DNA from 2 places in the Pseudomonas vesperimontis genome. Region 2 is predicted to be linked to the other one. Evidence: predicted binding sites of a transcription regulator. Region 2 holds the regulator's gene; the other holds the start of a gene.
What was found. Region 2 encodes sigma-54, which starts transcription at its own class of promoters, with help from an activator protein. Its sites were predicted from a motif close to ANTGGCATNNANNTTGCTNT; they were not measured.
Positions count from the first base shown of each region.

Region 1 (11,438 bases), 520 kb from region 2:
GGCCGCCTCTATATAAGAGTTGCACATGTTGTTGCCATCGCCGACCCAGACCACGGTCTTACCTTTGATGCTGCCGCGATGTTCGTGAAAGGTTTGCATGTCGGCCAGCAACTGGCAGGGGTGCAGATCATCGGATAAACCGTTAATCACTGGCACCCGTGAATGGGCGGCGAATTCAGTCAAGGTGCTGTGGGCAAAGGTGCGGATCATCACCGCGTCGAGCATGCGCGACATCACGATGGCCGCATCGCCAATCGGCTCGCCACGGCCCAGCTGGGTGTCGCGCGGCGAAAGAAAAATAGCCTGACCGCCGAGTTGGATCATGCCGGCTTCAAAAGAGATGCGGGTACGCGTCGAAGCTTTCTCAAAGATCATGCCCAGCACGCGGTTTTTCAGCGGCTCGAACAGTACGCCGCGGTTGCGCAAGTCCTTCAGCTCCATGCCGCGACGGATCAGGCTCACCAGTTCATCGGGTGTGCAATCCATCAGCGAGAGAAAGTGTCTTGCGCTCATCGTTAACTACCTTTTAACAGCGGGGCGCAGGTTCAATGGCCTCAATAAATAGAAGAAACAGCAGAACCTACGGCTGGGGGCCGCACCATGCGACGAAACGGGGAAGGCGCGATCTTATAAGCAAACGCCAATCAGGCGCAAATTGCCAAGGCGTCTTGCGCGTGCAGGGCGAGGCAGCTCTTGCGGATGCACGTGTACATCGACTGACCTGATGCAGCGCAATTCACGCGGCGAACCCTGCTGGCGTGGCCTGCAACCAGTCGCCATAGTCCAACGCTTACGGTGCTGTGCGCATCGAACATAACAAGAGGCCCGGCCATGACTAAGACCCTCCACCACCGTGCGTGCCATCTGTGTGAAGCCATTTGCGGCCTAACCATTGAAACTGAAGCCATGGACGATGGCAGCACGCAGATCCGCTCAATCAAAGGCGACGCTCAGGATACGTTCAGTCGTGGCCATATCTGCCCTAAGGCCGTGGCCCTGCAAGATATCCAGAGTGACCCCGATCGACTGCGCCAGCCGATGCGCCGTGTGGGCAGCGAATGGCAGGCGATTGACTGGGATGCAGCGTTTGAGCTGGTGGCCGAGCGCTTCAGTGCAATCCAAGCGGCGCATGGGCAGAACGCCGTAGCGGTGTATCAGGGCAACCCCAGCGTGCATAACTATGGGCTGATGACCCACAGCAACTACTTTCTTGGTCTGCTGAAGACCCGTAATCGGTTTTCTGCCACCTCGGTCGATCAGTTGCCGCATCACCTGACCAGCCATTTGATGTACGGCCATGGCTTGTTGATTCCGATTCCAGACATCGACCACACCGACTTTATGCTGATTTTGGGCGGCAACCCGCTGGCGTCTAACGGCAGCATCATGACCGTGCCGGATGTCGAGAAACGCCTGAAAGCCATTCAGAAGCGCGGTGGTAAATTGGTGGTGGTCGACCCACGACGCAGTGAAACGGCGGCCATTGCCGACCAGCATCTATTCGTGCGGCCGGGGCAGGATGCGGCGCTGTTGTTTGGCCTACTCAATACCCTGTTTGAAGAAAACCTCGGTCGTGCCAGCCATTTAGCCATCACTGGGCTGGATGAAGTGCGTCAAGCCATCGCCGGGTTTAGTGCTGAAGCCATGAGCGCACGCTGCGGGGTGCCAGCGATGACTATTCGCCAGTTAGCGCGTGATTTTGCCAGCGCTGAATCGGCGGTGTGTTATGGCCGTATGGGCGTATCGACCCAGGCCTTTGGCACCTTGTGCCAGTGGCTGGTGCAGTTGATTAACCTGGTGACCGGTAACCTAGACCGGGTAGGCGGAGTGCTGTGCACAGAGCCTGCGGTGGACATTGTCGCCTCGACCTCAGGCGGTCATTTCAACCGCTGGCAGAGCCGCGTCTCCGGTTTGCCGGAGTACGCCGGCGAATTGCCGGTGTCGGCCTTGGCTGAGGAAATGCTCAGCGCCGGCGAGGGGCAAGTGCGTGCATTGGTCACTGTGGCCGGCAACCCGGTGCTGTCCACGCCCAATGGTCGTCAACTGGAGCAGGCGCTGGATGGCTTGGAGTTTATGCTCAGCATTGACTTCTACATCAACGAAACTACTCGCTATGCCGACTTGATCCTGCCGCCAACTGGGCCGCTGGAGCATGATCACTACGACACCACCTTTAATATGTTCGCGGTGCGCAATGTCACCCGCTTCAATGAAGCGGTGCTGGCTAAACCTGCAGGCGCGCTGCATGACTGGGAAATCTTTGTTGGCCTGGCCAAGGCGTTTGCCGCCAAGACGGGCGCCGCACTGAAGCCGACCATGGCCCCCGAGCAGATGATTGATATGGGCCTGCGCTTTGGTACTTACGGCGATAAATCCGCCCATAAGCTATCCCTTGCCACACTGCGTGAGCACCCGCATGGGCTCGACTTAGGTGCGCTCAAGCCCAACTTGGCGGCAAGGCTGAAAACCAGTAACCAGCAGGTGCAGGCTGCGCCAAGCGTGATCATGGCTGACCTGCAACGCTTTGCTGCAGAGCCAGCGGCTATGGTCGGCGAATTGCTGCTGATTGGCCGTCGCCATGTGCGCAGCAATAATTCGTGGATGCACAACTACCATCGGCTGGTGAAGGGCAAGCCGCGTCATCAGCTGCTGATGCACCCGGCAGACCTTAGCCAGCGCGGGCTCAGCGACGGCCAGTTAGTGCGCGTGCGTTCGCGGGTTGGGGTGATTGAGGTGCAAGTAGCGGCCAGCGACGAGATGATGGCGGGCGTGGTCAGCCTGCCGCATGGCTGGGGGCATGCGCGCCCGGGCGTGCAGATGAGCATTGCCAGTGCGCAACCGGGCGCCAGCGCCAACGACCTGACCGATGAGCGGCAACTCGACGCATTGTCGGGTAACGCCGCGCTCAACGGCGTGCCGGTACAGGTGGAGGCGGCCTGACAGCGGTTTGCTGAGGCGTGCAAAGTCACCGGGAAGACCGAGCATTACGCTCGGCTTTTCGCTACAATGCCGCCACCGTGCCGACCCGAGAGTCGGGTAAGTTAAGCCCTGAGGTGCCCAATGGATATCATCGAAACCATCAAAGAGCAGATCGCTAACAACACCGTTCTGCTGTACATGAAAGGCTCACCGAACGCTCCGCAGTGCGGCTTTTCCTCCAAAGCGTCACAGGTTGTGATGGCGTGTGGTGAAAAGTTCGCCTTTGTCGACATTCTGCAAAACCCAGAAATTCGCGCCAACCTGCCAAAGTACGGCAACTGGCCAACCTTCCCGCAACTGTGGGTGGGTGGCGAGCTGGTCGGCGGCAGCGATATCCTTGCGGAAATGTTTGATAAGGGCGAGCTGCAGACCCTGATCAAAGACGCCACGCAAAAAGCTGACGCGTAAGCAGGCTGCATAAACAACAAACCCCGCCAAGTGCGGGGTTTGTTGTTTATGGCGCAGGCGTTTATTCGGCCATTTGCGATTGCAGGTAATTCTGCAGGCCGACTGATTTGATTAGGCTGAGCTGAGTTTCCAGCCAATCAATATGGTCTTCTTCAGCGCAGAGGATGTCTTCTAATAGCTCGCGGCTGGCGAAGTCACCGGTGCTTTCGCAATAGGCAATCGCTGCTTTCAGGTCGATGTGCGCTTTGTGTTCGATTTTCAGGTCGCATTCGAGCATTTCTTGGGTGTTTTCACCGATCAGGATTTTGCCAAGGTCTTGCAGATTAGGCAGGCCTTCGAGAAACAGAATGCGCTTGATCAGCTTGTCCGCGTGCTTCATCGCGTCGATGGACGCGTGGTACTCATGCTCGCCGACTTTCTTCAGGCCCCAATCTTCATACATGCGTGCGTGCAGGAAGTACTGGTTGATCGCGACCAGCTCGTTACCGAGGATCTTGTTCAGATGCTGGATGACCTTCTTGTCGCTTTTCATGTCTGCGTCTGCCTTGCAGGGGAATTAGCGCCTGATTCTGGGCTGCAGGTTTTCGACTGTCAAACCTAAGCGGTTGAAATCAAAGTTAAAATCAGTCTGAGTAAGTATGTTTAAGGTGTGCATTTTAGCGCTAACGTGTTGATTTGCCGGCACATAGGAAGGCCAGAGACTATGAGCGCTGGCGCTGGCGCTGTCACGGGCTTAAGCCGCGTTGCGAGTGTGGGTGTGTGGCGCTATAAACAGCGGGGCATAAAAAACCGGACGCAAGGTCCGGTTTGTCAGTGCGTCGCTATCAAGCCGCTACAAAGTTGGCCGGGTAGGCCATGGCCGCCTGACTGCTTTGCACTTCGCTCAATGTTTCGCGTACCACTTGCTTGGCCAGGCAGGCGCACTTGCCGCATTGGCTGGCAACACCCAAGGTTGATCGCACATCACGGTAGCTGCAGCAGCCTTCGTAGATGGCTTCGCGGATCTGACTGTCAGTAACACCTTCGCAAAGACAGACATACATGGTGAGCACTCATGGCAGGGCAGTGGCTGGTGCTAAAGATACTAATGTTAATGAGAATGCTTGTCAAAGTTAAATGTTATTGCGTGATGCTCCCTGGTCGGCAACCTGTTGCGCGTGACGTCGGCCTTGCGTTGCCAGCGCCTTGCCGCCTGCTTGCCGAGGGCGGAAAGCGCTTGCCGCTTTGCCGCTTTTATTAACGCATCTACAGCTTAAGTGACTGATAAATATGCAATAAATAAAATGGCACAGGCTTTGCTTATGGTCTTGTACGCAAAACAGTACCGCCAACGAGCAAAGGTTTCTGACCATGAGCATCAGTTTCGACAGAGCACTCGGCATTCACGAAAAAGCCCTCAGCTTCCGCACCCAGCGCGCTGAAGTGTTGGCCAACAACATCGCCAACGCGGACACGCCCAACTTCAAGGCGCGTGATCTGCAGTTTGCCAGCGTTTTGGCTGAGCAGAGTGCCAAGGGCTCGCGCGGCGCGGTCAGCCTGAATCGAACAGACAACCAGCACATTGCTGCTGAAGGCCTGTCAGCCGGTGACGCGGGCCTCGCCTATCGCACGCCAATGAGCCCATCGATCGACCAGAACACCGTTGATCTGCAAATCGAACAATCCAATTACGCGGAAAACTCGGTGCAATTCCAGGCCAGTTTTACCCTGCTCAACAGCAAGTTCAAAGGGCTGACCAGTGCCCTGCGCGGCGACTAATAGGAGCCTGAAGCCATGTCACTTAGCAGTGTTTTTAATATCGCCGGGATGGGTATGAGTGCCCAGAGCACTCGCCTTAATACCATCGCCAGCAACATCGCCAACGCCGAGACTGTCTCCTCAAGCATTGACCAAACCTACCGCGCGCGGCACCCGGTGTTCGCCACCGTTTATCAGTCCGCGCAAGGCGGTGACCGTGGTTCGCTGTTTGCCGACCAAGACAATGCCGGTGCCGGGGTTCAGGTGCTGGGCGTGGTTGAAGACCAGAGCAGCCTGATGCCGCGCTATGAACCTAACCACCCAGCGGCGGATGAAGGCGGCTACGTCTATTACCCCAACGTCAATGTGGTGGAAGAAATGGCTGACATGATTTCCGCCAGCCGGGCCTTCCAGACCAACACCGAATTGATGAACACCGCCAAACAGATGATGCAGCGCGTATTGACCTTGGGTCAGTAAGCCAGCGAATAAGGAGTGCAGGGTTATGAGTACTGTTGGCGATGTCAGCCTTTCGACGATGGATCAATACCAGATCAAACAAGACAGCAACCAGAAGAAGGAACTCGGCAAGAACGAGTTCCTCAATCTGCTGGTGGCCCAATTGAATAACCAGAACCCGCTGGAGCCGCAAAGCAACGGTGAGTTTATCGCCCAGCTGGCGCAGTTCAGCCAGGTTGAGGGCATTGAAAAATTGAATACCAGCATGGGTTCGCTGGTCACCGGCTATCAGTCTTCTCAGGCGCTGCAGGCCTCGTCACTGGTGGGCCGCAAGGTGATCGTGCCGGGCGACAAAGCTGTGGTTGATACCAGCGAGAGCTTCAAAGCTAGCCTGATTTTGCCAACCAGCAGCAGTAACGTCGCCGTCAATATTTACGACAAGTCCGGTGCTGCGGTAAGCCGCATCAACCTGGGTGAGCAAGCGGCCGGTAACGTCAGCTTTATTTGGGATGGCAAAGATGCCAGCGGCAATCTATTGCCGCCGGGCACCTACAAATTTGAAGCGCAGGCATCTTATGCCGAGGGCACTAAGGGCCTTTACACCCTGCTACCGGCCAACGTTGACAGCGTGACCTTGGGCGGCAGTGAGCTGATGTTGAACCTTGCCGGGCTTGGTAGTGTGCCTATGTCGCAAGTGCAGATGATCGGTCAGTAACCAACAGCTTTTAGCCAGGTTTTAGCTGCCGGCTGTCCGGCAAAGGAGTCTTCCATGGGTTTCAATATCGGTCTTAGCGGTCTGCGTGCCGCCACCAGCGACCTCAATGTGACCGGCAACAACATCGCCAACGCGGGCACTGCAGGCTTTAAACAATCACGCGCCGAGTTCGCCGATGTATATGCCGCGTCTGTTTTGGGTTCTGGTAAGAATCCTCAAGGCAGCGGTGTATTGCTCGCCAACGTGTCGCAGCTGTTTAACCAAGGCAACATTAACAACACGCAAAACGCCCTAGATTTAGCAATCAACGGCAATGGCTTCTTTCAAACCAGCAATAACGGCGATGTGAGCTACACCCGTGCTGGCTACTTCGGTACCGACCGTGACGGCTTTATGGTCAATAACTTTGGCTACAAACTGCAGGGTTATACGGTGGATGCTAATAATAATTTGCAGAATGGTGTGGTGGCTGACCTGCAAATCCAGACGGCCAGCCAAGCACCGTTACCGACCAGTAATCTGGACCAAACGTTTAACCTTAACTCCACCAACTTAGTGCCGACCACGGTGCCATTTGATCCGGCTGACCCCACGTCTTACAACTCATCAACGTCGACCAATATTTATGACACTCAGGGTAACTCCCATGTGTTTACCCAGTACTTTCTCAAGACCGGGCCAAACAACTGGCAGATGAACGTGTTGATTGATGGCCGCAGCCCGGACAACCCAGCCCTGACCACGCCTTCTTCGGTTGACCTGCAGTTCACCTCAGCGGGTCAGCTAGATATCCCCGCTCTTATTGCTTCTGCTCCAACCGGGTTTAGCGTGGGCGCAGACGGCACCATCGACCTCACCACCTGGGTGCCGGCAGCGCCAGACACAGCGATCCCGCCGGTATGGTCAAGCAACGGCGCAACCGCGAGTGCGACCGGGGTGAATGTTGATTTACGTCAGGCCACTCAATTTGCCAGCACCTTCGCGGTCAATAGCGTCAGCCAAGATGGTTACACCACTGGCCAGTTGGCAGGGCTTGAAATCGACGATACCGGGGTGATTTTTGCCCGGTACACCAATGGCCAGTCGAATATTCAAGGGCAGGTTATCTTGGCCAACTTCGCCAATGTGCAAGGGCTGACGCCAGTGGGTAAAACCGCTTGGGTGCAGTCTTTTGAGTCAGGTGAGCCGGTACGAGGCACGCCGCGCAGCGGCACCTTAGGTGCGTTGCAGTCTGGCGCGCTGGAGGACTCCAACGTTGAGTTGTCCGATCAGCTGGTCAACTTGATCGTCGCTCAGCGTAACTACCAGGCCAACGCCAAGACCATCGAAACTGAGAGTGCGGTGACTCAGACCATTATCAACCTGCGTTAATCGGGTTGGCCGGCGGTAGGCACGTGCCTGTCGGCGGCGGCAAAAATACGCCACTTGATTGTTTGTAAGGCTCCATTCGGAGCCTTTTTATTTATTAAAATTCATATAAAACAATTAGTTATCTTTATTTTTTGAGTGCTGGCACAAGCATTGCTTTATACCTTGTATAGAGCAACGGGCGACACGCCCAACTCGGAGAATAACCATGGACAAGATGCTGTACGTTTCCATGACTGGCGCCCACAACAACACCCTGGCCCAGCGTGCCCACGCCAACAACCTAGCGAACATCACCACCAATGGCTTTCGCCGGGATTTCGAGCAGGCGCGCTCCATGCCGATCTTCGGTGACGGTTTACCGTCGCGGGTCTATGCCATGAGTGAGCGCCCCGGCACTGATTTCACGCCAGGCTCGCTGCAAGAAACCGGTCGCGATCTGGACGTGGCGATTGGCGGCAAAGGGTGGTTGGCGGTGCAGGCTCCTGACGGCACCGAAGCCTATGTGCGCACTGCCAGCTTGAACGTTGATGCGCTGGGTGTTTTGCGCACCGGCAATGGCTTGCCGGTGATGGGCAACGCCGGACCAATTGCCGTGCCGCCTGAGCAGAAAATCGAAATCGGTAAAGACGGCACCATCAGCATTCGTGCGCTGGGTGAAGCGCCAAATGTGTTGGCTGAGGTTGACCGCTTAAAGCTGGTCAATCCGGACCTCAAACAAATGGAGAAGGGCACCGACGGTTTGGTTCGCTTCAAAGGCCAAGGCCCGGTGCAGGCCGATGCAACTACGGAAATCACTTCGGGATTTCTTGAGTCAAGCAACGTCAACGCCGTGGAAGAGATGACCGCGATCCTCTCGCTGTCTCGCCAATTTGAATTACAAGTGAAGATGATGCGCACTGCCGAAGACAATTCGGCAGCCATGGCGCGCGTCTTGCAAATGACCTAATTACCAGCACGCGGCGTCGGTAATACGACGCCCGAGGAGAATCGATATGCTTCCGGCACTGTGGGTCAGTAAGACGGGTTTGTCCGCTCAGGACATGAACCTGACCACCATTTCCAACAACTTGGCCAACGTCTCGACCACCGGCTTTAAACGTGATCGCGCCGAGTTTGAAGACCTGCTGTACCAAATTCGTCGTCAACCGGGCGGCCAGTCTAGCCAAGACAGCCAACTGCCGTCTGGCTTGCAGCTGGGTACCGGGGTGCGAGTGGTGGGCACGCAAAAAATCTTCACCGCCGGTAGCCTGCAAACCACCGAACAACCGCTAGACATGGCGATTAACGGTCGCGGTTTCTTCCAAGTGTTGCTGCCAGACGGCACGGTGTCTTACAGCCGCGACGGCAGTTTCCACCTCAACTCCGATGGCCAGGTGGTGACCTCTAACGGTTATGCATTGGAGCCGGCCATTGTTCTGCCCAATGAAGTGCGCACCTTTACTGTCGGCGAAGACGGCACCGTATCCGTCACCACTGCCGGCAACCCGCAGCCGCAGATCGTTGGTAACTTGCAGATTTCCGATTTCATCAACCCGGCGGGGCTGGAGGCTATCGGTAATAACCTGTTCTTGGAAACTGCATCCAGCGGGGCGCCGCAAGTCGGCACACCGGGCCTGAATGGCCTAGGTACCACCCTGCAAAACACCTTGGAAAACTCCAACGTCAGTGTGGTGGAGGAGCTGGTGAACATGATCACCACTCAGCGCGCCTATGAAATGAACTCCAAAGTCATTTCCACTGCGGACCAGATGCTCGGCTTTATTTCACAGAATCTTTAATGGCGTAGGGCGGGTTAGACGCGAAGCGGCGTAACCCAACAAGGTCCTCACCTAGCAGAATGCAACAACTGAGGTAATCGATATGAACCGGCTAATTATTCTAAGTGCACTGCTTGGCCCTCTGGCATTGAGCGGCTGCATGGCGCCCGCGCCTAAGCCGGACGATCCCTATTACGCCCCGGTAATGCCGCGCACGCCGCTGCCTGCCTCGCAAAATAATGGCTCCATCTACCAAGCTGGTTTTGACAATGGCTTGTTCGGTGACCGCAAGGCTTACCGCGTGGGCGACATCATTACCATTACCCTCAATGAGCGCACCCAAGCCAGCAAGAACAGCAACAGCCAGGTCAGCAAAGACAGCTCGGCCAACCTCGGCATACCCAACCTGTTCGGCATGGCGGTAACGCCGAAAAATCCGCTGGCCTCCATCGGTGCGCTGGGCCTGAACAATGACACCTTAGGTCTGGACGCCAGCTTCGATGCAGCGCGTTCAGCGGATGGTTCTGGCGCTGCTGGGCAAAGCAACAGCCTTACCGGCTCAATCACCGTATCGGTGGCCGAAGTGATGCCCAATGGCATTCTGCTGGTGCGCGGGGAAAAGTGGATGACCCTTAATACCGGCGACGAACTGGTGCGCATTGCCGGCTTGGTCCGCTCCGATGACATCGCCACTGACAACACCGTGTCCTCGACCCGCATCGCCGATGCTCGCATCACCTACTCGGGGACCGGTGCCTTTGCTGATGCTTCGCAGCCGGGCTGGATGAGCCGTTTCTTTCTTAGCCCAATGTGGCCGTTCTGAGGATGGTCACCATGACGCTTAGTAAATACCTCATCGCCGCTGCCGCTGTGTTACTGGCTTCAATGGCTCAGGCCGAACGGCTGAAAGACCTTGCCAGCATCCAAGGTGTGCGCAGTAATCAGTTAATTGGTTACGGCTTGGTGGTTGGCCTTAACGGCAGCGGTGACCAAACCACCCAGACGCCGTTTACCGTGCAAACCTTCAATAACATGATGGCGCAGTTCGGTATCAAGGTGCCGGCGGGTGGCAACGTGCAGCTGAAAAACGTCGCGGCGGTGTCGATCCATGCTGACCTACCGGCGTTCGCAAAGCCCGGGCAGACCATCGACATCACCGTATCCTCCATCGGTAATGCGAAAAGCCTGCGTGGCGGCAGCTTGCTGATGACCCCGCTTAAAGGTATCGACGGCAACGTATACGCCATCGCCCAAGGCAACTTAGTGGTCGGTGGTTTTGACGCCGAAGGCGGCGACGGCTCACGCATCACCGTCAACGTGCCATCGGCAGGGCGTATACCCGGCGGGGCAATGGTCGAGCGGCCGGTACCGAGCGGTTTTGATCAAGGCAACAGCCTGACGCTCAACCTCAATCGTCCAGATTTCACCACTGCAAAAAATATTGTTGACCACATCAACGAGCTGCTTGGCCCAGGTGTGGCCCAAGCGCTCGATGGAGGTTCGATCCGCGTCAGCGCGCCCCTCGACCCGGGTCAGCGGGTGGACTACTTATCCATTCTGGAAAACCTCGAAGTTGAGATCGGCCAGGCTGTGGCCAAGGTCATCATCAACTCGCGTACTGGCACCATCGTGATTGGCCAAAACGTGCGCGTGCAGCCGGCTGCAGTCACCCACGGCAGCCTGACAGTGACCATTACCGAAGATCCGATTGTCAGCCAGCCAGACGCTTTGTCCGGCGGCCAGACGGCTGTGGTGCCGCGCTCACGGGTCAATGCTGATGAAGAAGCCAAGCCCATGTTCAAGTTCGGCCCCGGGACCACGCTGGATGAAATCGTCCGCGCGGTGAATCAGGTGGGCGCTTCGCCTTCCGACCTTATGGCCATCCTGGAGGCGCTTAAGCAAGCCGGCGCTCTGCAGGCTGACCTGATTGTGATTTAAGGGAGGGCACGCCCAAAATGGACTCTCGACTCTCAGCCGGTTTACTCGGTGGGGCTAAAAGCCCGGTAGACAGT
Region 1 is NZ_CP149803.1:2,442,767-2,454,204, reverse strand. It holds gene argF (ornithine carbamoyltransferase) at 1-513, opposite strand, end outside; gene WF513_RS11665 (molybdopterin oxidoreductase family protein) at 832-2,940, shown strand; gene grxD (Grx4 family monothiol glutaredoxin) at 3,061-3,387, shown strand; gene bfr (bacterioferritin) at 3,449-3,919, opposite strand; gene WF513_RS11650 (bacterioferritin-associated ferredoxin) at 4,212-4,430, opposite strand; gene flgB (flagellar basal body rod protein FlgB) at 4,738-5,145, shown strand; gene flgC (flagellar basal body rod protein FlgC) at 5,161-5,604, shown strand; gene flgD (flagellar hook assembly protein FlgD) at 5,630-6,298, shown strand; gene flgE (flagellar hook protein FlgE) at 6,353-7,669, shown strand; gene WF513_RS11625 (flagellar basal body rod protein FlgF) at 7,875-8,615, shown strand; gene flgG (flagellar basal-body rod protein FlgG) at 8,662-9,447, shown strand; gene flgH (flagellar basal body L-ring protein FlgH) at 9,530-10,249, shown strand; gene WF513_RS11610 (flagellar basal body P-ring protein FlgI) at 10,261-11,364, shown strand; gene flgJ (flagellar assembly peptidoglycan hydrolase FlgJ) at 11,382-11,438, shown strand, end outside.
Region 1: WF513_RS11625 (flagellar basal body rod protein FlgF) is a predicted target of sigma-54. The motif match lies at 7,807-7,826, and genes of this name have one in related genera.

Region 2 (11,438 bases):
GGTTGGGGCTGACGGTCTGTTACGACCTGCGCTTCCCCGAGCTTTACAGCGCTTTGCGAGCGGCGGGCGCCGAATTGATCAGCGTGCCCGCGGCCTTCACCGCCATGACTGGCGCCGCCCATTGGCAGGTACTAACCCGTGCGCGCGCGATTGAAACCCAGTGCTATGTGCTGGCCGCAGGCCAAGGCGGTACTCATCCTGGGCCGCGTGAAACCTTTGGCCACTCAGCGCTCATCGACCCATGGGGCCATGTGCTCGCGGAGTTGGCGCAGGGCCCTGGGGTGTTGCTGGCTGCGCGCGATGGCACAGAGCAAGCAGCAATACGCCAGCGCATGCCAATCACCCGACATAAACGATTTTTTGCAGCGGCCGAACCGCGGCTGCCAGGTTTGGAGTAGCTATGAACAATATGTTGGCGTCAGTCAGTGAGCATCTTTTAGGCCCGGGCGGCTTGACCATTGACCATCTGCCGGGTGTCTTGGCTGAGTTAGCGGGCCCCGGAATCGATGCGGCTGATCTGTATTTCCAGAGTCAGGTGTCGGAAACCTGGGCGCTGGAGGATGGCATTGTTAAAGAAGGCAGTTTTAACCTCGATCAGGGTGTTGGCGTGCGCGCCCAGTCCGGTGAGAAAACCGGCTTTGCCTACAGCAATGCGATTACCGCTGACGCCTTAAGTCAGGCGGCGCGTGCAGCCCGTTCGATTGCCCGTGCTGGCCAGAGCGGGCGCGTGCAGGCGTTCAGCAGCCCGTTGGTTAAACCGCTGTATGCCCAAGACAACCCGCTGGATGTGCTGGGCCGGGCGGAAAAGGTCGAGTTGCTCAAGCGTATCGACGTTGCGACCCGTGCCCTTGACCCGCGGATTAAACAAGTGTCAGTCAGCTTGGCGGGCGTTTGGGACCGTATTCTGGTCGCGGCCAATGACGGCAGCTTGGGTGCGGATGTGCGTCCGTTGGTGCGCTTCAATGTCAGCGTAATCGTTGAGCAAAACGGGCGCCGCGAGCGAGGCGGTCATGGCGGCGGCGGGCGCACCGATTACCGCTACTTCCTTGAGCAAACCAGCAATAACGAAGAGCGCGCCATGGGCTATGCCCGTGAGGCGTTGCGTCAGGCGCTGGTTAACCTTGAAGCGATTCCGGCGCCAGCAGGCAGTATGCCAGTGGTGATGGGTGCGGGTTGGTCCGGCGTGCTGCTGCACGAGGCGGTCGGCCACGGTCTTGAGGGCGACTTCAACCGTAAAGGCAGTTCGGCCTACAGCGGCAAAATTGGCGAAAAAGTCGCCTCCAGCCTGTGCACCATCGTTGATGACGGCACCTTGTTTGAGCGTCGTGGCTCCCTGAGCATGGACGATGAAGGCACCCAGACCCAATGCACTACGTTGATCGAAAACGGTGTGCTCAAGGGCTATATGCAAGACAAGCTTAACGCGCGCTTGATGGGCGTGGCCGCCACCGGCAACGGTCGGCGCGAATCCTATGCACACCTGCCCATGCCGCGCATGACCAACACCTACATGCTGGCGGGCGAAAGTGATCCGGAAGAAATCATCCGTTCGGTGAAAAAAGGCATCTACTGCGCCAACCTTGGCGGCGGTCAGGTGGATATCACCAGCGGCAAGTTCGTATTTTCTACCAGCGAAGCTTATTTGATCGAGGACGGTAAAATCACCGTACCGGTCAAAGGCGCCACCCTGATCGGTAACGGCCCGGAAGCCATGAGCAACGTGTCGATGGTCGGCAACGATTTGGCGCTGGACAGCGGCGTCGGCACCTGCGGCAAAGACGGCCAGTCAGTGCCAGTGGGCGTCGGCCAGCCAACGTTGAAAATCGATGCCATCACCGTCGGCGGTACGGGTACGTAGAGGCGGTTAAGGCGCGCGTTGGGTGGGTTACGCCGAAGGCGTAACCCACCCAACGCGGCAAGATCAACGCAAGCCGCGTTGCGCTTCATCCAGTTCGCGGATGTATTTGAAGATTTTGCGTGAAGCACCAGGCGCTTTGTTCTGCGCCAGCTCATGCTGAGCTTGGCGTGCCAACTGACGCAGGTATTGGCGGTCGGCGTCGGCGTACTGGCCGACAAAGGCTTCGAGGGTGTCATCGTTACCGTTGATCAAGCGGTCACGCCAACGCTCAAGGTTATGGAAGCGTTCGTTGTATTGGCGCGTTGAGGCGTCGAGTTGGTCGAGCAAGGTCAGGATGGATTCGATGTCCTGATCGCGCATCAGCCGGCCGATAAACTGCATATGGCGCTTTTTTGCGGCATTCGCAGTGTGCTTGGGTGCTTCGGCAAGTGCGCGGCGCAGCTCGTCGGTCAGCGGCAGCTTGTTCAGCAGGTCGAGTTTAAGGGTGGTCAGGCGTTGCCCCAGATCTTGTAGCGCATGCAACTCGCGTTTGACTTGGGTTTTGCTCTTCTCGCCGGAGAAGTCGTCAAGGTATTCAGACATGGTGGCGGTCCAGTGGAAAACGCCGACATGATAGCAGCAAGTTTCCAGCTGTAAGCGACTGGCCTGCGTGGCCGCGCTTGCCGCTTATCGTTCAGGAGTTTTTATGAGTGCAGTAGATACAGTTGGGCCTCAGGCCGTAGCGCAATTACAGGCCCAGGTAGAGCAGATCATCGCTGAGGCGAAAAAGCAGGGCGCGAGTGCCTGTGAGGTGGCGGTATCAGTGGAGCAGGGCTTGTCCACCACGGTGCGTCAGCGCGAAGTGGAAACGGTTGAATTCAACCGTGATCAAGGGTTTGGCATCACCTTGTATGTGGGGCAGCGCAAGGGCTCGGCCAGCACGTCGGCCACCGGGGACGCGGCTATTCGCGAGACGGTGGCGGCGGCTCTGGCCATTGCCAAACATACCTCCGAAGACGAATGCGCGGGTTTAGCGGATGCCGGGCTGATGGCGCGTGAGTTGCCGCAGTTGGACCTCTATCACGCCTGGGCGATCACCCCAGAACAGGCCATCGAACAAGCACTACGCTGCGAGGCAGCGGCATTTGCGGCAGACCAGCGGATCAAGAATGCTGATGGCACCACCCTTAATACCCATCAAGGTTGCCGGGTTTACGGTAACAGCCATGGTTTTATCAGTGGCTATGCCAGTACTCGCCACAGCCTGAGCTGCGTGATGATCGCCGAAGCCGATGGGCAGATGCAGCGTGACTACTGGTATGACGTCAATCGCCAAGGCGAGTTGCTGGCGGACGCCGGCAGCATTGGCCAGCGCGCTGCTGAGCGGGCGGTGAGCCGTTTGGGTGCGCGGCCGGTGCCAACCTGCGAAGTGCCGGTGCTGTTTGCCGCAGAGCTAGCCGGTGGCTTGTTTGGCAGCTTTTTAGCGGCTATTTCGGGCGGCAACCTGTACCGCAAGTCGTCATTTCTTGAGGGCACCTTGGGCCAGCAATTATTCCCCGAGTGGCTAACGCTGGGTGAACGCCCGCATATTCCGCGCGCGCTCGGCAGTGCCGCTTTCGATGGTGATGGTTTGGCAACCTATGCCAAATCTTTTGTTGAGCGTGGCGAGTTACTCTCTTACGTACTCGGCACATACTCCGGGCGCAAGCTGGGTATGCCCAGCACGGCTAACTCCGGCGGCGTGCATAACCTGTTCGTCAGCCACGGCGATGAAGACCAAAAAGCCTTGCTCAAGCGCATGGGTCGCGGCCTGTTGGTCACTGAGTTAATGGGCCAAGGTCTGAACATGGTCACCGGTGATTATTCGCGTGGCGCGGGTGGTTACTGGGTAGAAAACGGCGAAATCCAGTTCCCGGTGCAGGAAGTCACCATCGCCGGCAACATGCGCGACATGTTCAAACAGATTGTCGCGGTGGGCAGTGACGTGGAGTTGCGCGGTAATATACGTACCGGCTCGGTGCTAATTGAGCGCATGACGGTGGCAGGTAGCTGATTTACAGGCATAAAAAAGGGGCTGTCGCTTAAGCGTACAGCCCCTTTTTTATGCCGTGGGCGTTTTACTCGCCTTCGTCGAAGAAGTTGTTGATCAAGTCACTCAGGGCCGCCAGTGCGTCGTCTTCCAACTCGCCTTCGGTATGCACGTGCACGGCTGTGCCTTTACCCGCAGCCAGCATCATCACGGCCATAATACTTTTGCCATCAACCAAGGTTTCTGGGCTGCGGCCGACCTTCACGTGGCAAGGAAAGCGCCCAGCGACGCCAACAAACTTGGCGGCTGCGCGGGCGTGTAAACCCAGCTTATTGATAATGGTGATTTCGCGTGCAGGCATCGCGGTAATTCCTTAACTGAGGTCGCGGTGGCGAATCTGCACGTTTTTTAGGATGGGTTTTAGCGTTTCACCCAGACGGCTGGCCAGGTACACCGAACGGTGATGGCCGCCCGTGCAGCCAATCGCCACCGTGACATAGGCGCGGTTGCTGGCAGCAAAACGCGGCAACCATTTGCTCAGGTAGGCGAGGATGTCTTGGTACATGTCTTCGACATCGGCTTGGGCCGACAGGTATTCAATCACAGGTTGGTCGAGGCCCGAGAAATCGCGCAGATCTGGCTTCCAATAGGGGTTCGGCAAGCAGCGCACATCGAAGACCAAATCAGCATCCACTGGCATACCGCGCTTAAAACCAAAAGACTCCAGCAAAAATGCAGTACCCGGCTCAGGCTGGTTAAGCAGGCGTAACTTGAGGCTGTCGCGCAGTTGATACAGATTGAGGTGAGTGGTGTCGATCTTCAGGTCGGCCAAGTCGATGATCGGCCCCAGCAGCAGGCTTTCGTCGGCGATGGCCTCAGCCAGCGAGCGGCTTTCGTTGGTCAGCGGATGGCGCCGGCGGGTTTCTGAGAAGCGTTTGAGCAGCGTTTCTTCGTCGGCATCCAGGTAGATCACATCGCACTTGATATGCCGAGCACGAACTTCCGCGAGCAACTCGGGAAAGCGCTGCAGATGGCTCGGTAAGTTACGTGCATCAATCGACACCGCGACCTGCGGGTGCAGCAGTTCGGTGTGCACCAGCGCGCGTTCAGCGAGTTCAGGCAGCAGGCCGGCGGGCAGGTTATCAATGCAGTAGAAACCGTTATCCTCGAGCACATTGAGGGCGGTGCTCTTGCCGGAGCCGGAGCGACCGCTGACGATGATCAGGCGCATGCTCAGGCTCTATTGAGTTGGTTTTGTGTGTCGACTACCACTTGGTACAGCGCTTCGCTGCTTGCGGCTTGGCGCAGGCTGGCACGTACCTCACTGCGGTCGAGCATGCTGGCGATTTGTCGCAGCAACTCTAAGTGAGCATCCGTGGCCGCTTCTGGCACCAGTAGGACAAACAGTAGGTCCACAGGCGCACCGTCGATGGCGTCAAAATCCACCGCGGCATCTAAGCGCAGCAGCGCGCTGATGGGCGCTGTACAGCCCGGCAGGCGGCAGTGTGGAATGGCGATGCCGTTACCGAAACCGGTGGAGCCGAGTTTCTCGCGGGCAATTAGGCTTTCGAAAATATCTTGGCCATCCAGGTCAGGCAGCTCACGCGCCACCAGGTTGGCAATCTGTTCGAGAACACGCTTTTTACTGCCGCCCGGCACGTTCACGAGGGAACGACCGGGGGTCAGGATAGTTTCAAGTCGGATCATAGGAGATAGACGACGTCAGCGAGCCATAGCACCCTGTTGACGATCGAGCTGTTTTTCCTTGTGTTTGATGAGTTGTCGATCGAGTTTGTCAGTCAATAAATCGATGGCGGCGTACATGTCGTCATGCTCGGCATTGGCGACGATTTCACCGCCTGCGATATGCAGGGTCGCTTCGATTTTCTGCTTGAGCTTCTCGACCTCCATGATGACTTGTACGTTGGTGATTTTGTCGAAGTGGCGTTCTAATCGGCCGAGTTTTTCGCCGATGTAGTTACGCAGGGCGTCGGTCACATCCAGCTGGTGTCCACTGATGTTGACTTGCATACCGCTTTCTCCTTGTTGCCGTGTGTAAGAAGCAGGTAATAGACCTGCCGCCGGAACACTGTGGCGTGGAAGACGCTGTCAGAACAAGCCCGCAGCCACCGCTAATTGCTTAGTTGCAGTATGGCTGCTTAGCAAAATATGTGGCGTAGGGTGTTGTGCGCAGAATGAGCTGTCTTCCTTCTTGTGGCTGCCTAAATCAATCGCTTGCGCTCACTGGAAGGCGCTATTGCGAGGGATTCACGGTATTTGGCGACCGTGCGGCGGGCAACTTGAATGCCTTGTGCTTCCAGTAGACCAGCGATCTTGCTGTCACTCAATGGCTTTTTCGCATTTTCCGCGGCGACCAATTTTTTGATGATGGCGCGAATAGCTGTGGACGAACATTCGCCGCCCTCAGAGGTGCTGACATGGCTGGAGAAGAAGTATTTCAGCTCATAAATACCGCGCGGGGTGTGCATAAATTTCTGCGTGGTTACCCGCGAAATCGTCGACTCATGCATGCCCACCGCCTCCGCGATATCGTGCAGTACCAAGGGCTTCATCGCCTCGTCGCCGTAATCGAGAAAGCCGCGTTGGTGCTCGACTATTTGCGTCGCCACCTTCATCAAGGTCTCGTTGCGGCTTTGCAGGCTTTTGATAAACCAGCGCGCTTCTTGCAGTTGGTTACGCATGAAGGTGTTATCGGCACTGGAGTCGGCGCGCTTCACAAAGCCGGCGTACTGGGCATTGACGCGCAGGCGCGGCATGGCTTCTTGGTTTAGCTCCACCAGCCAGCGCTCGTTGTGTTTACGCACGATCACATCAGGCACCACGTATTCCGGCTCGCTGGACTCGATGTGCGAGCCGGGGCGCGGATTGAGACTCTGAATCAAGTCTATGACTTGGCGCAGCTCATCTTCCTTGAGCTTCATGCGGCGCATCAGTTGGCTGTAGTCGCGGCTGCCGAGCAAGTCCAGGTAGTCGCCCGCCAAGCGTTGGGCCTCGTTTAACCACGGGGTGCTAGTGGGCAGCTGGCGCAGTTGCAAGAGTAAGCATTCGCCCAGATTGCGCGCGGCGATGCCGGTGGGCTCGAACTGCTGAATGCGGTGCAGCACGGCTTCAACTTCGTCCAGCTCAATGTCCAGTTCCGGATCGAAGGCCTCGACCACTTCTTCCAGGGTTTCTTCGAGGTAGCCTTGCTGGTTGATGCAGTCGATCAGGGTCACGCCAATCAAGCGATCTTTGTCCGACATCGGCGCCAGGTTTAGCTGCCAGAGCAGGTGGCTTTGCAGGCTTTCACCGCTGGAGGTGCGGGTGGTGAAATCCCACTCGTCATCGTCGTTGGTGTTGCTGGGCAAGCTGCTGGCGCTGGTTTGGTAAATGTCTTCCCACGCGGTATCGACCGGTAGCTCGTTAGGAATACGCTCACCCCAATCGCCTTCTTCCAAGTTGTCCACGGTCTGGGTGGCTTCTTGATAGCTGGTTTCTTGATAGGGTGCTTCGGGCTGTTCGCTGGGGCTGGCGCTTTCTGCGCCATCGGCCATGGGGTCCGAATTGTCGAAATCCTCGCCTTCTTCTTGGCGTTCGAGCATCGGGTTAGATTCCAATGCCTCTTGGATCTCTTGTTGCAGATCCAAGGTCGACAGTTGGAGCAAACGGATGGCCTGTTGCAGCTGCGGTGTCATCGTCAGCTGCTGGCCCATTCTCATGACGAGCGATGGTTTCATTGCAGACCTTATTTACCGGCGTCTATGCGCAATCCACTACGGGCGTTTTAAAAAATGCCACTTGGAAGCAAATTATATGCCTGACTCTAAGGGGTTTGCCTAGCCTTGGCTGTGGCCAAAAAGAGAAAAGCTGCAGTTACAGCTTGAACTCGTGCCCCAAGTAGACTTCTTTGACTATTTGGTTGGCGAGGATGGCCTCGGCATTACCTTCGGCGATCAGCTGGCCATCACTGACAATATAAGCTGTTTCACAAATATCCAGAGTCTCGCGCACGTTATGGTCGGTGATCAACACACCGATGCCCTTGGCCTTGAGGTGATGGATGATCTGTTTGATATCGCCAACGGAAATCGGATCAACACCAGCGAACGGCTCATCGAGCAAAATAAACTTGGGGTTGGTTGCCAGCGCGCGAGCGATTTCCACCCGGCGACGTTCACCGCCCGACAGGCTCATGCCGAGGTTGTCGCGGATGTGACTGATGTGGAATTCCTGCAGCAGGCCTTCGAGTTCTTTGCGCCGCGCTGCACCGTCGAGGTCTTTGCGGGTTTCTAAGATGGCCATGATGTTGTCAGCCACGCTGAGCTTGCGGAAAATCGAAGCTTCCTGCGGCAAATAGCCGATACCGGCGCGCGCGCGGCCATGCATCGGTTGATGGCTGACGTCGAGGTCATCAATCATCACCCGACCCTGATCAGCTTGGACCAAGCCGACGATCATGTAAAAACAGGTGGTTTTACCGGCGCCGTTGGGGCCAAGTAAACCGACGATCTGCCCGCTCTCGATGCTCAGGCTGACGTCACGCACGACTTGGCGACCTTTGTAGCTTTTGGCCAAGTGTTGGGCTTTCAATGTGGCCATTTTTACTGCGCCTGTTGTTCAGCGGGTTTGTTCTTTGGCTGGATCACCATATCAATGCGCGGACGTGGCGCGGTGACATTGGTGCCAGTGGCGCGGCCGGCATTGACGATTTGGCGTTGGGTGTCATAAACGATTTTCTCGCCTTCGAAGGTGTTGCCTTCCTGGATCACCTTGGCCTGATCAATTAGCACGACGCGCTCGTTGGCCATAAAGTACTGAATGGTCAGGCCATAGGCCTTAACGATCTGTTTATCGGCTGAGGGCTGTTGCTCGTAGTAGGCCGGCCTGCCGACTGAGGTGAAGACTTCAACATCGCCCTGAGCATTCTGGGTAATGGTGACAGTGTCGCCGGTGACTTTCATGCTGCCTTGGGTGATGACGACGTCGCCGCGATACACTGCCACGCCTTGTTTGTCATCGAGTTCGGCGCTGTCAGCCTGAATACGGATCGGCTGTTCGCGGTCGGATGGCAATGCCCACACGCTGGCACTGCCGAGTGCGACGCTGAGGCTGAGTAGTAGGGGGAGGGTATTAACGAGCCTCATGCAGACCTCTTACGTTGGACAGCAGGAGCATCCTGCCGTCATTCAAGTACGCTTTCATTCCTTGTGCCGTGGTCACCCCATTGGCCGCGTCGATTCTAACGGCTTGCTGGGTCTGCGCATATTCCTTCTCGGGGAAGATGGTCAGGCGGCTGGTGGTGAGAATAGTCGGGCGGCCTTTGGCATCAATGCGATCAACGCGAACGCTGTCGATCAATTCGACTTCAGTGCCGCCAGACGATACCTCACCACGCTCGCTGCGGATCTTCCAAGGCAGTTCTGTGCCGCGAAACAGGTTCATATTTGGGCGGGTCATCAGGGTGATATCACTGGCCCTAAGGTGCTCGACCTTGTCGGCGGTCAGCTCATAGTGCAGCTTACCGTCGGCTTGGTATTGCACGGTGTAGGTGTTGGTGGCGTAAAAATCGATGGCCGTGTCGGTCCCGGCAGCATTCGGCTGCTGGTTGAAGCTTTCTGGGCTGAGGTTCCAAAAGCCGAGTGCAGCCACAAGCAGAGCGACACCGGCGATCAGGGCAACATTGAATAATTTGCGGGGCATGATGAGCCTATAGATAATCGGCTTGAGCAGCTTCAAGGGTGCCTTGGGCGTGCATGATCAGTTGGCAAAACTCGCGTGCCGCGCCTTCACCGCCGCGCGCATGAGTGACGCCATGGGCATGTTGGCGGACAAAACTGTCGGCGCTGGCAACGGCCATGCCCAGCCCTACGCGGCGGATCACCGGCAGATCGGGCAGGTCGTCACCCAGGTAGGCAACTTGTGAGTAGTCTAGCCCTAGTTCACCCAGTAACTCGTCTAATACCACCAGCTTGTCTTCGCGGCCCTGATAAAGATGTTGAATGCCTAGGTTCTGTGCGCGGCGCTCAACCACCGGCGTTTTGCGACCGCTGATAATGGCGGTGCGCACGCCTGAATTGATCAACATCTTGATGCCATGGCCGTCGAGGGTGTTGAAGGTTTTGAACTCGCTGCCGTCGACCAGAAAATACAGCTTGCCATCGGTAAGCACGCCGTCGACGTCAAAGATCGCCAGTTTAATGGCCTGAGCGCGTTGCAACAGGTCAGGGTTGATCGCAGCAATTGTCATCACATCACTCCGGCGCGCAGCAGGTCATGCATATTTAATGCACCGACCGCCTGGTGGTTGTCGTCGATCACCACCAATGAGCTGATTTTGTGGTCTTCCATGATTTTTAAGGCCTCAGCCGCGAGCATTTCCGCGCGGGCGGTCTTGCCCTGAACGGTCATGACGTCATCAATGATGGTCTGGCGTACATCGATGCTCCGATCCAGGGTGCGGCGTAAGTCGCCGTCGGTGAAAACGCCAGCCAAGCGGCCGTCGTCCTCGGTCACCACGGTCATGCCCAGGCCTTTTTGGGTCATCTCCAGCAGCGCGTCGCGCAGCGACGTGCCACGCTTGACACGTGGCAAGCTGGCGCCGGCGTGCATGACGTGTTCCACCTTCAGCAGCAAGCGTCGGCCCAGGGCGCCACCGGGATGGGAGAAGGCGAAGTCTTCAGCGGTGAAGCCGCGCGCTTCCAGCAACGCAATAGCCAAGGCGTCCCCCAGCACCAGGGAAACCGTGGTGGACGAGGTTGGCGCCAGATTCAGCGGGCAGGCTTCTTGGGCTACGCGCGCGTCCAGATTCACGTCTGCCGCTTTGGCCAGCGGCGACTCCGGGTTGCCGGTCAGGCTGATCAGGGTAATGCCGAGGCGCTTGATCAGCGGCAGCAGGGTAATGATTTCTGCGGTGGAGCCGGAGTTGGACAGGGCTAATACCACGTCGTCGCGGGTAATCATGCCCATGTCGCCGTGGCTGGCTTCGGCGGGATGCACGAAGAAGGCGGTTGTTCCGGTACTGGCCAAGGTTGCCGCGATTTTATTGCCGACGTGGCCGGATTTACCCATGCCGACCACCACAACACGGCCTTTGCTGGCGAGGATCAACTCGCAAGCCTGCACAAAATCACCGTTGATACGTTGCAGCAGGTCCTCGATCGCTTCGAGTTCTAGGCGAATGGTGCGCTGTGCTGACTGGATCAGATCAGTTGACTGGCTCATGACTTCTCTGCGTTGTGCGGCTAAGCGACCGATTATAACGGTAAAGGTGCGCCTGCCCAGCCTTTCCAGCAACGGCGGGTGTGGCGTTGTGAAGTGTTTATCTCTGGCAACATGATCAATCTTGGGTGGGGATTGTCGCGGTGCTATAGTTCGCACCCATTTTCGGTACGCTCGACGACCCGTAGTGCCCTTTGTCCAGGGTGGTGCGTCAGTCAGGCAAGCGTTGAGCAAGGAGTCCAGATGAGCGCCGAGAACCCTTATGCAGTCGAGCTTAAAAAGCTGAGTTTTAAGCGCGGTGAGCGGGATATTTTTAAGAACATCGATATCAGCATCATGCGTGGCAAGGTCACC
Region 2 is NZ_CP149803.1:2,967,078-2,978,515, reverse strand. It holds gene WF513_RS14175 (carbon-nitrogen hydrolase family protein) at 1-398, shown strand, start outside; gene tldD (metalloprotease TldD) at 401-1,858, shown strand; gene yjgA (ribosome biogenesis factor YjgA) at 1,922-2,440, opposite strand; gene pmbA (metalloprotease PmbA) at 2,544-3,890, shown strand; gene WF513_RS14155 (HPr family phosphocarrier protein) at 3,955-4,227, opposite strand; gene rapZ (RNase adapter RapZ) at 4,240-5,097, opposite strand; gene ptsN (PTS IIA-like nitrogen regulatory protein PtsN) at 5,100-5,573, opposite strand; gene raiA (ribosome-associated translation inhibitor RaiA) at 5,589-5,897, opposite strand; gene WF513_RS14135 (RNA polymerase factor sigma-54) at 6,089-7,603, opposite strand; gene lptB (LPS export ABC transporter ATP-binding protein) at 7,740-8,465, opposite strand; gene lptA (lipopolysaccharide transport periplasmic protein LptA) at 8,468-9,010, opposite strand; gene lptC (LPS export ABC transporter periplasmic protein LptC) at 8,997-9,566, opposite strand; gene WF513_RS14115 (HAD family hydrolase) at 9,574-10,113, opposite strand; gene WF513_RS14110 (KpsF/GutQ family sugar-phosphate isomerase) at 10,113-11,087, opposite strand; gene WF513_RS14105 (ATP-binding cassette domain-containing protein) at 11,328-11,438, shown strand, end outside.